DNA from 3 places in the Pseudomonas sp. GW821-FHT09E04 genome. Region 1 is predicted to be linked to each of the others. Evidence: predicted binding sites of a transcription regulator. Region 1 holds the regulator's gene; each other region holds the start of a gene.
The links. The regulator FliA, encoded in region 1, starts transcription of late flagellar genes. The targets are predictions, from matches to a motif close to CTAAAGTTTNNNNNNNNNNNGCCGNTAA.
Positions count from the first base shown of each region.

Region 2: the regulator FliA is predicted to act here: its motif matches at 1,892-1,919, upstream of AC07N4_RS21650 (methyl-accepting chemotaxis protein).
Region 3: the regulator FliA is predicted to act here: its motif matches at 2,534-2,561, upstream of AC07N4_RS01660 (methyl-accepting chemotaxis protein).

Region 1 is NZ_JBWKOR010000002.1:105,514-109,926, reverse strand. Features, by position in the region: gene flhF (flagellar biosynthesis GTPase FlhF) at 1-19, shown strand, start outside; gene fleN (flagellar synthesis regulator FleN) at 133-963, shown strand; gene fliA (RNA polymerase sigma factor FliA) at 960-1,700, shown strand; gene AC07N4_RS06770 (chemotaxis response regulator CheY) at 1,868-2,239, shown strand; gene AC07N4_RS06765 (protein phosphatase CheZ) at 2,257-3,045, shown strand; gene AC07N4_RS06760 (chemotaxis protein CheA) at 3,099-4,413, shown strand, end outside.
Region 2 is NZ_JBWKOR010000005.1:658,064-662,476, forward strand. Features, by position in the region: gene AC07N4_RS21650 (methyl-accepting chemotaxis protein) at 1-1,776, opposite strand, end outside; gene AC07N4_RS21655 (sigma-70 family RNA polymerase sigma factor) at 2,088-2,588, shown strand; gene AC07N4_RS21660 (FecR domain-containing protein) at 2,588-3,601, shown strand; gene AC07N4_RS21665 (TonB-dependent siderophore receptor) at 3,688-4,413, shown strand, end outside.
Region 3 is NZ_JBWKOR010000001.1:343,000-347,412, forward strand. Features, by position in the region: gene AC07N4_RS01650 (AAA family ATPase) at 1-129, opposite strand, end outside; gene pnuC (nicotinamide riboside transporter PnuC) at 126-689, opposite strand; gene AC07N4_RS01660 (methyl-accepting chemotaxis protein) at 772-2,406, opposite strand; gene AC07N4_RS01665 (undecaprenyl-diphosphate phosphatase) at 2,711-3,541, shown strand; gene AC07N4_RS01670 (DUF1294 domain-containing protein) at 3,538-3,966, shown strand; gene AC07N4_RS01675 (MmcQ/YjbR family DNA-binding protein) at 3,969-4,328, opposite strand; gene AC07N4_RS01680 (LysR substrate-binding domain-containing protein) at 4,325-4,413, opposite strand, start outside.

The DNA.
Region 1 (4,413 bases):
CACCAAGCAGGTTGGCTGAGGTAATGAACAGTTTTTGTACCTACATCGATGGTCTGCCATGCATTGTTCCGGTTGTGAACGCGCAGCCAGTAATGTGGCCTCCGTCTATGCAAGACAAGGTAAAGAAATAACATGGGCAGCATGCATCCCGTACAGGTGATCGCGGTGACCGGCGGCAAAGGTGGCGTCGGCAAGACTAACGTGTCAGTGAACTTGTCCCTGGCGCTGGCAGAGCTTGGCCGTCGGGTCATGCTGCTGGACGCCGACCTGGGTCTGGCGAACGTCGACGTTCTGCTGGGCCTCACGCCCAAACGTACCCTGGCCGATGTGATCGAGGGCCGCTGCGAGCTGCGCGACGTGCTGTTGCAAGGCCCCGGCGGGATCCGCATCGTGCCGGCCGCTTCCGGCACGCAGAGCATGGTTCACCTGAGCCCGGCCCAGCATGCCGGTCTGATTCAGGCGTTCAGCGACATCGGCGACAATCTCGACGTACTGGTGATCGACACCGCTGCGGGTATTGGTGACTCGGTAGTCAGTTTCGTTCGCGCGGCGCAAGAAGTGTTGCTGGTGGTCTGCGACGAGCCGACCTCGATCACCGACGCCTACGCGCTGATCAAACTGCTCAACCGCGATTACGGCATGAACCGCTTCCGCGTCCTGGCCAACATGGCCCAGAGCCCGCAGGAAGGTCGCAATCTGTTCGCCAAGTTGACCAAGGTCACGGATCGCTTCCTCGACGTCGCCCTACAATACGTCGGTGCGGTGCCTTACGACGAAAGCGTGCGCAAGGCGGTGCAGAAGCAGCGTGCGGTCTATGAAGCCTTCCCGCGTTCCAAGTGCGCACTGGCGTTCAAGGCGATCGCGCAAAAGGTCGACACCTGGCCGCTGCCCGCCAATCCGCGCGGCCACCTCGAATTTTTCGTCGAGCGCCTCGTGCAGCAAACGGCAGGACCTGTGCTATGACCGCCAGCGGTATGAATTTCTACAAGAAGTCGGCACGTGACGCGCAGTACGAGCTGATCGAGCGTTACGCGCCACTGGTCAAACGCATTGCTTACCACTTGCTGGCGCGATTGCCGGCCAGTGTGCAGGTCGAAGACCTGATCCAGGCCGGAATGATCGGCCTGCTCGAAGTCTCGACCAAATACGACGCCAGCAAAGGCGCCAGTTTCGAAACGTACGCGGGCATCCGGATCCGCGGCGCCATGCTCGATGAAGTACGCAAGGGGGACTGGGCACCGCGCTCGGTTCACCGCAACACCCGTATGGTCAGCGACGCGATTCGCTCGATTGAAGCTAAAACCGGCCGTGACGCTAAAGATCACGAGGTTGCGGCCGAACTCCAATTGAGTCTCGACGATTACTACGGGATTTTGAACGACACCCTGGGCAGCCGACTGTTCAGTTTCGACGACCTGTTGCAGGACGGCGAACACGAAGGGCTGCACGAGGATGGCGCAAGTGCTCATCTTGAGCCGTCGCGCGATCTGGAAGATGAGCGCTTCCAGGCTGCGTTGGCGGACGCGATTGCCAATTTGCCGGAGCGTGAGCGACTGGTGTTGGCGCTGTACTACGACGAAGAGCTGAACCTCAAGGAAATCGGTGAAGTCCTTGGCGTCAGTGAATCGCGGGTCAGCCAGTTACACAGCCAGTGCGCGGCCCGCTTGCGGGGGCGTTTGGGGGAGTGGCGAGCGCGCTGAAGGCAGTGTGGGGACGCTGCGAACGAGGCTGGTGCGGTGGTGAACGGCACCGGTCTTGCTCTGTTGTGCTCCAGACAGTCATCGAGTGCTTTGCCGGATTGATTGAAATGGCGCGTCCAGGTGCTGGGCGCGTTTAAGACTGCTTGGAGGTCGAATTGAACAAAGACATGAAAATCCTCATCGTTGATGACTTCTCAACGATGCGGCGGATCATCAAGAACCTGTTGCGTGACCTTGGGTTCACCAACACCGTTGAAGCCGACGATGGCACCACTGCCATTCCGGTGCTCAACAGCGGCAGCATCGACTTTCTGGTGACCGACTGGAACATGCCTGGCATGACCGGTATCGACCTGCTGCGTCACGTGCGCGCCGATGAAAAACTCAAGCACCTGCCAGTGCTGATGGTGACCGCTGAAGCCAAGCGCGAGCAGATCATCGAAGCGGCCCAGGCCGGCGTTAACGGCTACGTGGTCAAACCTTTCACGGCTCAGGCGCTGAAAGAAAAAATCGAGAAGATTTTCGAACGCATCGGCTGATGACGCGCGGGGGAGCTATGGAGCATAACGAATCTTCACAGGGCGACTTCGAGTCGACTCTGAAAAAACACGCGGTCGAACTGGTCGAAAGCCTTGAAAAAGGCAGGTTCGGCGACGCTGTGCAACTGATCCATGAGCTCAATCAGACCCGTGACCGTGGCCTGTACCAGGAAGTGGGCAAGCTCACGCGCGAACTGCACAGTGCAATCGTCAACTTCCAGATCGACCCGCATATGCCGCAGGCCGAGGAAGTGTCGCAGATCACTGATGCGACCGAGCGTCTGGGCTATGTGGTCAAGCTGACCGAAGCGGCGGCCAACCGCACCATGGACCTGGTGGAAAGCGCCACGCCGGTGGTCAATGGCCTGGCTGACGAAGCCCAGGCGTTGAGTGCCGACTGGGGACGTTTCATGCGCCGTGAAGTCGGGGCTGAAGAGTTCCGCGAGCTGGCGCGTCGGGTCGACGGTTTTCTGGCACGCAGCAGCGCGGACAACCGCGCGGTGTCGAGCAACCTCAACGACATTCTGCTGGCCCAGGATTACCAGGACCTCACAGGTCAGGTGATCAAGCGCGTGACCCAATTGGTCACCGAAGTCGAAAGCAATCTGCTCAAACTCGTGCTCATGGCCAGTCAGGTGGACCGCTTTGCGGGCATCGAACATGACCGTGCGGCGATGCTCGCTGAAAAAGATCCACAAAAACATCTCTCGCAGGGTGAAGGTCCGCAGATTCATGCCGATAAACGAGAAGACGTTGTGTCCGGTCAGGACGATGTGGACGATTTGTTATCCAGCCTTGGATTCTAGAGTTTTGGAATTATAGGTTTTTTGGGTTTTTAGACCTGTAGGAGCACCCCCTAATGAGCTTCGGCGCCGATGAAGAGATCCTTCAGGATTTCCTGGTTGAGGCCGGCGAGATTCTTGAGCAACTGTCCGAACAACTGGTCGAGCTGGAAAGCCGTCCGGATGACGCAGATCTGCTCAACGCAATTTTTCGCGGTTTCCACACTGTAAAAGGGGGCGCCGGCTTCCTTCAGCTCAATGAGCTGGTGGAGTGCTGTCACATCGCCGAAAACGTGTTCGACATCCTGCGCAAGGGTGAGCGTCGCGTAGATGCAGAACTGATGGACGTGGTGCTCGAAGCGCTGGACGCGGTGAACAGCATGTTCAGCGAAGTCCGCGATCGCAGTCCGATTACTGCCGCAACGCCGGAACTGCTGGCCGCCCTGGCGCGTCTGGCTGAACCGCAATCGGCGGATGAAGCCCCGGCTTCGCCTGTTGCCGAGATGATCGAAGAACTGGTCGTCGAAGGCGATTCGGGCGATATCACCGATAACGAATTTGAACAGTTGCTGGACTCGCTGAACGCCGTCAAGGCCGAAGCTGAAGCCCCGGCGGCTGCCGCTGCGCCTGCTTCCGATGAAGCAGCCAGCGATGAAATCACCGACGCCGAATTCGAGTCGCTGCTTGACCAGTTGCACGGCAAGGGCCAGTTCGCGGCCGACGCCGTGGCACCAACAGCCGCTGCACCGGCTGCTCCGGCGGCGGGCGACAGCTCCGACATCACCGACGACGAATTCGAAGCCTTGCTCGATCAGCTGCACGGCAAGGGCAACTTTGCCGTCGATGCGCTGGAATCGGCGATTGCGTCGGTGCCTGCATCTGCTGCTCCGGCAGCGGCTGCGGCCGGTAGCGATCTGATCAGCGACCACGAGTTCGAATCGCTGCTCGACGATCTGCATGGCAAAGGCAAGTTCACTGACGTCGCCACCGGTGCCGTCGTGACGGCCGGCAATGCTTCTGCTGTTGCAGCGCCTGCCGCCAAGGCCCCGGCCGCTGCGGCAAAACCTGCTGCAAAAGCGCCTGAGCCTAAAGCCGAACCGGCCAAGCCAGCCGCCGCTGCTGCACCGGCTCCGGCCCGTGCGCCGGCGACTCCGCCACCGGAAAAGCCGGCGAGCGAAGCCGAAACCACCGTGCGTGTGGACACCGCACGTCTCGACGAAATCATGAACATGGTCGGCGAGCTGGTACTGGTGCGTAACCGTCTGGTGCGCCTGGGCCTGAACAGCGGCGACGAATCGATGCAGAAGGCCGTGTCGAACCTCGACGTGGTTACCGCCGACTTGCAGACTGCGGTAATGAAGACCCGGATGCAGCCGATCAAGAAAGTCTTCG
Region 2 (4,413 bases), on a different contig from region 1:
CAGCAGGTTGATCTGGTTGACGTCGACGTTGAGGGTTTCCACCACCGCAGTCTGCTCTTCGGTAGCCGCTGCCACCGACTGGTTCATGCCGTCGATTTCGCCGATGCGCTGGGTCACGCTGACCAGACGCAGACCGGCCTGGTTCGCCACTTCAACGCTCTCTTCGCTGGACGCCTGACTGGCGTTCATGGTGGTCACCGCTTCACGGGAGCCGACCTGCAGCGAGGTGATCATCTTGTGGATCTCTTCCGCCGATTCCTGGGTGCGGTGAGCGAGGTTGCGCACCTCGTCCGCCACCACCGCGAAACCGCGTCCGGCTTCACCGGCACGGGCCGCTTCGATGGCCGCGTTGAGCGCCAGCAGGTTGGTCTGCTGGGAGATGCCTTTGATCACATCGAGAATGTGGCCGATGTTGTCGGTGCTCGCATTCAGGGTTTCGATCTGGGTGCACGACAGGCTGATCTTTTGTGACAGCTCGGTCATCGCCTGAATCGTCTGCTCGACCACCTGACGCCCGTCATCGGCCTGCTCGCTCGCGCCGCTGGCGTGTTGCGAAGCATCGGCGGCGTTGCGGGCGATTTCCTGGGTGGCGGCACCCAATTGATTGATCGCCGCAGCCACGCTGTTGGTGCGCGCGCTTTGCTCGTCGGAACCGATGATCGAGGCGTTGGACGATGCCATCACCCGTTGCGACAGGTCGTGTACGTGGCGAGTCGCGGAAGACACTTCGGAGATGGAGGCGTGAATCCGCTCCACGAACTGGTTGAACGAACTGCCCAGCTCGCCGAACTCGTCTTTGCTTTCCACTACCAGACGACGGGTCAGATCGCCTTCGCCCTGGGCGATGTCCTGCATCGCACGGCCCATGGTGATCAGCGGACGCATCAGCACGGTGATCAACAGGCTCAGGAAGACCGCAATCGCGCCCACTGCGACGAACATCGCGATCAGTGCCGAAGTACGGAACTGGCTAAGTGCGGCGTAGGCCTTGTCGCGGTCGATCGACAGACCGATGTACCACTCGGCATTCGGCAGACCGGTGACCGGGGTGAACGACAGGATGCGCTCCTGACCGTTGAGCACCACGTTCTGGTTGCCCTTCTGGATACGCACATCAGCGTTCGGGTAGATGTCCTTGAGGTTCTTCATCACCTGGTCTTTGTCCGGGCTGACGATCACCTGACCGTCACCGCTGACCAGGAACGCGTGGCCCAGGCCACCGAAGTCCACCGAGTTGATGATCTTCACCAGGGTTTCCAGGCTCAGGTCACCGCCCACCACACCGAGCAGCTCGCCGTTCTTTTTCACTGGCATGGCGATGGTCACCACCAGACCGCCGACGGCAGCCATGTAAGGCGGGGTCAGCATGGTCTGGTCAGCGGCCACGGCCTGCTTGTACCAGGGACGCTGACGCGGGTCGTAGCCGTCCGGCATCTTCGCGTCAGGGCGCTGGGTGAACACACCGTTGGCCTGGCCGACGTAGGTGAACTGGAAGTTCGAGGTGAAAGCCGGTTGATCGACCAGCCCAGGGAAGTCGGCGTTCTTGCCTTGATGGGCGACGTTCTGCGCGAGGTTTTCCAGCACCAGAATCCGCCCGCTCATCCAGTTCTGCACACTGCTGGCGGTCAGGTCGCCGGCCTGCTGGACGGAGGACTGGAGGTTCTGGCGAATGGTGTTTCGCTGCAGATAGTCGTTGTACAGAGTGAACAGCGCGAACGCCAGGACCACGACGCCCGAGGCGGCCAACAGGATTTTATGGCTGAACTTGAGATTCATTTCATGGGACTTCTTATGCCAAAAGTGGGGATGCGTTCCGGATGCAACATTCCATGTACAGCGCAGGCAGCGTTCTGATGGCCGCTCTACTTTGGTGCACGCATGTCTCACCAGTCTGTCGGCACGCTTCGGAGAAAACTTAGCGCTTTGTAGGAAATGGACGGCATTTCTGCCAGATTCCCGCCGAACGGCGTGCCAGAGCGTTCGCCTGTCATTTTTTGATGACTGTTTTGCAGCGCCGGTTGCAAATTCTGTAACCCTTGATGACAATGCGACTAATTATCATTTGTGACGTTCGGGCTGTCGCGTTCATGTCCTCACCTGAGTTTGCAGTACAGGCGCTTTACAGTCGTCATCACAGCTGGCTCAACGGCTGGTTGCGCGCGCGGCTGGGCAATGCGGCCGATGCGGCGGATCTGGCCCAGGACACCTTCGTGCGTCTGCTGCAACGCACCGAACGTCTCGAACTCAAGGCGCCCCGCGCGTTTCTGCGCACCATCGCTCGTGGGTTGGTGATCGACCATTGGCGGCGCGAAGAAATCGAACGCGCGTATCTGGAAACCATCGCCCACCTGCCGGAAGCCGAAACACCCAGCGCCGAATCCCGCGCACTGGTGATCGAGTTGCTGGAAAGCATTGCCCGCATGCTTGAAGGACTGAAGCCAAAAGTACGTCAGGCGTTTCTGCTGGCGCAGTGCGAAGGTTTGACCCACAAGCAGATCGCCGAGCAGATGGGCCTGTCCTTGCGCTCGGTGGAGCGCTACGTCGCCGATGCGCTGTATCACTGCTACGTGCTGCGGTACGAAAGCTGATGCCGGTGGATAATGTGTCACTCGCCCGCCGCGCCGAGCCACCGCAACAAGTGGTCAAACAGGCGATCCACTGGCTGCTGCGCCTGCGTAATAACCACGGAAATCCGCGTCTGAACCACCAATGCGAACAGTGGCGCGCCGAACACCACGATCACGAACTGGCCTGGCAGCGGGTGCAGTCGTTGCAAAGTGAGCTGACCCAAAATCTGCGCGCCGTTCCGGGTGCGCAAGTGGCATTCAACACACTGGAAAACAGTGCGCAGAGCCTGGGTCGCCGTCAGGCATTGAAGCTGCTGTCCGGTGCGTTGTTGATGGGCTCCGCCGCGTGGCTGGCCAAAGACACGTCAGCCTGGCAGCAGTGGAGCGCCGATTACGCTACCGCCACCGGCGAGCGCCGCGGATTCCAGTTGCCCGACGGTACGCGGATCGAACTGAACACGGCCAGCGCCGTGGACCTCGATTACACCGCGCAACAGCGGCTGATCAAACTGACCCGGGGCGAGATCATCGTGACCTGCGGCGGCGCCGACGAAGGTTCGGGGATTGATCGACCGCTGCGAGTGCAAAATCGTCATGGCAGTTATGAGCCGTTCAACGCGCGGTTCATCCTGCGTCAGGAAGGTGATTGCACGCGCCTGAGCGTCACCAGTGGCCGGGTCGCGATTCATTCGCCGCGGACGAGCGATGGCGCTTCCACCGAGGTGCTTGCCGGTCAGAGTTATTTGATCGACCACCATCAAGTGCGTCCCGCTCCGCCGCTGGACATGGATGCCGGCGCCTGGATCGACGGGCTTATCGTGACGCGCAATATGCGCCTGGGCGACTTCCTCAATGAGGTTGGCCGCTACCGTCAGGGCTTCCTGAATTGCGCCCCGCAGGTGGCGGATCTGCGCTTGTCCGGCGTGTTCCGGCTCGATGACACCGACAAGTTGCTGGCAATTTTGCCGCAGACGCTGCCGGTGCAATTGCGCTATCGCACCCGCTGGTGGGTCACGCTGGAACGAGCAGTCTGAAATTTTTTGGCGGGTTTTCGCGGCAAGGCCGGCTTAGTCAGTAAGCACTTCAATTCAGCCTTCGCGACTTGCAACGGAAACCTACAATGACTGCGCGCGTTACCTGTAAGAACCCTCTGAATTTCACTGCCGAATCGGGCCTTCTGCGCCACGCCGTTCGTGCCGCGTTGTTCTCCACGGCACTGGGCGTCGGCCTGCTGCCGAACCTGAGCGTCGCGGCGAGCGGCAGTGAGGTCAGCAGCCATCGCTACAACATCGCCGCGGGGCCATTGGGCGAGGCGCTGAACCAGTTCGCGCGCCAGGCCGGCATCACGTTGTCGATGACCCCACAGCAGACTCAAGGCCGGCAATCACCCGGCGTACAGGGCGAGTATTCGACCGATCAGGCACTGAGTCATCTGCTCGGTGGCTCAGGGCTGGAGGCGGTCAGTCAGGACGGCAGCAGCTATGTGTTGCGCTCCGTCACGGAAACCGAAGCCCTGGCCCTGCCGACCACTGACATCAAAGGTTTTGCCCTCGGCAACGCACTGGGCAGCATGGACGGCTACAACGCAACGCACAGTCAGATCGCCACCAAAACCAGTACCGCGCTGCTGGAAACTTCGCAAAGCGTGTCCGTGGTCACCCGCGAGCAAATGGACGATCAGGGCTCGCAAACCGTGTCCCAGGCCATGCGCTACACCCCCGGTGTGCTGACCAACCCCTATGGCGCCACGCACCGTTACGACTACGTGGCGATGCGCGGCTTCAACGATGGCTCGGTGGATAACATCTACCTCGACGGCCTCAAGTCCATGGGCGACAGCGGCACC
Region 3 (4,413 bases), on a different contig from region 1:
CCGTGGATTCTGCTCGATGAACCAGCGCACGTACTCGTCCACCTGCAGGCCGCCGAACTGTTGCTGAAGACCGGCCGCCAGCCAGCTCTTGCCGCTGGACTCCGGCCCGGTGAGGACGACGACTTTCATGTGCGCAACGCCGGATCGGCGCGCCATTCCCGCCAGCCCAGCACCGCGATCAGGGTGAACAAGGCGTACAACGCAGCGGTGAGGTAAAGCGCCTTATAAAGGAACAGGCCGACGAAGATCACATCCAGCACGAACCACAATGCCCAGCATTGCAGGCGCTTGTGGGCCATCCAGAATTGCGCGACGAGGCTGAAACCGGTCAGTACGGCGTCGAGCCAGGGTTGCGCGGCATCGGTCCAGTGCGCCATGGCGGCGCCCAGCAGCAGACTGCCGACGCTGCCGATGGCCAGCCCTTTGAGGATTGAAGGCGTGTCGAGCCGGCTGACCTGACGGCCGTCATGCATCGTCCCGGCCCGGGTCCATTGCCACCAGCCGTAGACTTGCAGGGCGGCGTAAACCACCTGCAGCAACATGTCCGAATACAGCTTCACCTCGAAGAAGACCCAGCTGTAGAGCAACACCATGACCAGCCCGATCGGCCAGCACCAGGGATTCTGTTTGACCGTCAGCCAGACGGCGATCACACCGAGGGCGGCGGCAAACAGTTCGAGCCCGGACATGCAAGATCCTTGGAGGGAATAAAAGAGGGGGCGGATTGTACCCAAAAACCTGTGGGAGTGAGCCTCCCACAGGGCAACAACGTCAGACGCGGAACTGGCGCAGCAATCCGTTCAACTGCTCGCTCAACTGGCCCAGCCGCACACTGGCGGCACTCGACTGCTCAGCGGCCATTGCGGTGCTGTGGGACAGGCCGGCGGCCTGGGTGACGTTCTGGTTGATGTCCTCGACCACGTGCGCCTGTTGCAGGGTCGCACTGGCGATCGACGCGTTCAGGCCGTTGAGGTTGCGCAGCGCCTGGCCGATGGCATTCAGGCTCGCACCGGCCAGTCCGGCCTGCTCGATGGTCAGTTGTGAAGCCTTGCTGCTGTCACCGATCACTTTCACGGCGGCTTCGGAATGGTTTTGCAGACGCTCGATCATCGACTGGATTTCCGCCGTGGATTTCTGCGTGCGTTGCGCCAGCAGGCGGACCTCATCGGCCACCACCGCAAAACCTCGCCCCTGTTCGCCGGCGCGGGCGGCTTCGATGGCCGCGTTGAGCGCCAGCAGATTGGTCTGTTCGGCAATCGAGCGGATTACCTCCAGAACGCTGCCGATCTGCGTGCTTTCGGTCGCCAGCGTACGAATCACCTCGACCGCCTGATCGATGGTGCCGGACAGTTTGTCGATCTGTTGCAGGCTGCCGTCGATGTTGATCTGGCCCTGTTGCGCCTGAGCCTCGGCATCGCGCATTTCGTTGGCGGCATGCTCGGCGTTCTTCGCCACATCCTGCACGCCGTAAGTGACTTCATTGATGGCGGTCGCCACCAGTTCCATCTGCTGCGACTGTTGCTGGCTGCGCTGCTGAGCCTGGTTCGCGTCATTGCCCAGTTCAGTGGAGGACTGGCCCAGCGCGCTGGCCGACACCTGCAAATCGCCGATCACCCGGCGCAGCTTGGCGGTGAAGGCATTGAAGTGATGCGCCAACTGCGTGACTTCGTCCTGACCGTGGGTGTCGAGGCTGCGGGTCAGGTCGCTTTCGCCGCTGGCGATGTTGGCCATGGCGTTCACGGTTTCCTGCAACGGGCGGACGATGCTGCGGGCAATCAGGATCACCAGCACGCCCATGATCAGTGCGATCACCAGGCCGACGACGGAAGCCTTGATCACCTGGCCCTGAAACTCGGCCTGTACATCGTCGACGTACACGCCGGAACCCAGTACCCAGCCCCATGGCTCGAACAGTTTCACGTAGGAGGTCTTGGCCACCGGTTCACTGGCACCGGGTTTCGGCCAACGGTAGTCGACCATGCCGGCGCCCTTGGACTTGGCGATGGCAACCATCTCGTTGAACACCGCAAAACCGTCCGGATCGCGGATCGCCGAGAGGTTCTGGCCTTCAAGCTTGGGATTGGTCGGGTGCATGACCATCACGGGTGTGAGGTCGTTGATCCAGAAGTAATCGTTCTGGTCATAACGCAGGCCGCGAATCGCGGTCAGTGCCTGCTTCTGGGCGGCGTCGCGGGTCAGGGTTCCGGCCGCTTCCAGGCCCTGGTAATAGGTCAGCAAACCGCTGGCGGTCTGCACCACATGCTGGGTTTTCTGGGCCTTGGCGTGATACAGGTCATCGTGGATCTGCTTGAGCATCAACAGGCCCAGGGTCAGCAGCATGACCACCGCCACAATCAAGATGAGCCACAAGCGTCGGCTGATCGACACACTGCGCAAGCTGTTCATAACGCTGTCACTCCGATTTCTTTTTCTTGTAATAAATCACCGCCAGCATCCAACCACGTTTCCATGGCCGGGCATACGCGACCCAAGTCGTAGAACGCGGCAGCGCTATTACGGCTTGTCTGATAGGATTTCGGCCCCGCGCGTGAAAACCTGAACCCAAGTTGCCATTTCACGGAATTTTGACTGTTTCGTGTGGATCCTTTGCGCGCGGAATCGGTACAGCAACAAACAGCTACGCTGAACGCAGTGAACGTAAAAAAATACTATCGGGGCATGCCGCTGAGCATCGCTCTTTGGGGGATTGATGGATCTTTGGACCGCCTTGCAGGCACTGATTCTTGGAGTTGTAGAAGGGCTGACGGAGTTTTTGCCCATTTCCAGTACCGGACACCAGATCATTGTCGCCGACCTGCTGAACTTCGGTGGCGAACGCGCCATGGCGTTCAACATCATCATCCAGCTCGGCGCGATTCTCGCGGTGGTCTGGGAGTTTCGCCGCAAGATTCTCGACGTGGTCATCGGTTTGCCGACTCAGCCGAGTGCGCGACGCTTTACCGCCAACCTGCTGATCGCCTTCCTGCCCGCCGTGGTGCTGGGCGTGATCTTTGCCGATCTGATTCACAAGTACCTGTTCAACCCGGTCACCGTGGCGACGGCGCTGGTGGTGGGCGGCATCATCATGTTGTGGGCCGAGCGTCGGCAGCATGAAGTGCACGCCGAAACCGTGGACGAGATCACCTGGAAAGATGCACTGAAGGTCGGCTTTGCCCAATGCCTGGCGATGATCCCGGGCACCTCGCGCTCCGGCTCGACCATCATCGGCGGCCTGTTGTTCGGCCTGTCACGCAAGACCGCCACCGAGTTCTCGTTCTTCCTGGCGATGCCGACCATGGTCGGTGCGGCGGTGTACTCGGGCTACAAGTACCGCCAGCTGTTCGTGCCGGCTGACTTCCCGGTGTTTGCCATCGGTTTTGTCACGGCGTTCATTTTCGCCATGATCGCTGTTCGCGGCTTGCTGAAGTTCATCGCCAGCCACAGCTACGCGGCCTTCGCCTGGTACCGGATCGTTTTCGGCCTGTTGATTCTGGCGACCTGGCAATTCGGCTGGGTGGACTGGGCGGCGGCCAAGGCATGAGTGACTCCCGCGCGCGCCGGCCGGATCGCGGTCCTTCCGGTGGCAGCATCCAGCATCTGAAGTTGAAGCTGATGGTGTTGCTGATCGTCTGTGCGTTGCCGCTGTTCGGTTCGCTGTCGATGTGGCTGCGCGGAATCTCACTGGTACCGCTGACGGCCTACGGAATTGTCAGCGTGCTGGCGTTCTTCCTGTACTGGGCCGACAAGCGCAAAGCTCGCGCCGAGGCCTGGCGCACCCCGGAGAACGTCCTGCACGCCGTGGAACTGGCGGGCGGCTGGCCGGGTGCGTTGATCGCCCAGCAAGTATTCCGGCACAAGACGCGCAAGGTGTCGTTTCAGATTCTGTTCTGGGTGATTGTCGCGCTGCACCAGGTGTTCTGGATCGATCAGTTGTTCCTCGGCTCGAACCTGTTGGCGCTGGGTTAGGGCTACAGCAGCAAACCCACCTGGGTTTTCTTCGGCAGCTTGCTCACCACCAACTGGTGGGAACGTTGCAGCAACCCTCGCAGTTCCTCGGCGCCCAAAGGGTAGGGCGGGTGCATGATGATCCACTGCGCCCGTGCCAGATACGGCGCCGGGTGAATGCCCGGCCGGTCGCAATGACCGAGAAACAGATCCTTGTCGACCTTGAACGCCAGCGACTCACCGCGCAGCCCCTGCAGGGCGAACATCTTGTTGCCGGCAATCGAAAACACCCGCACGCCGCCCCATTTGTAGTCTTCTTGAGCGCCGGGCAATGCCAGGCAAAAATCCGCGACGTCCGCTTCGCTCAACTTTCCTTGTTTCATAACAATCGCTCTCCACAGGCATTAAACGACTCAACCAGATGATCGATCCAGGCACGCACCGCCGGCATCACTCCTCGCCGGTGCG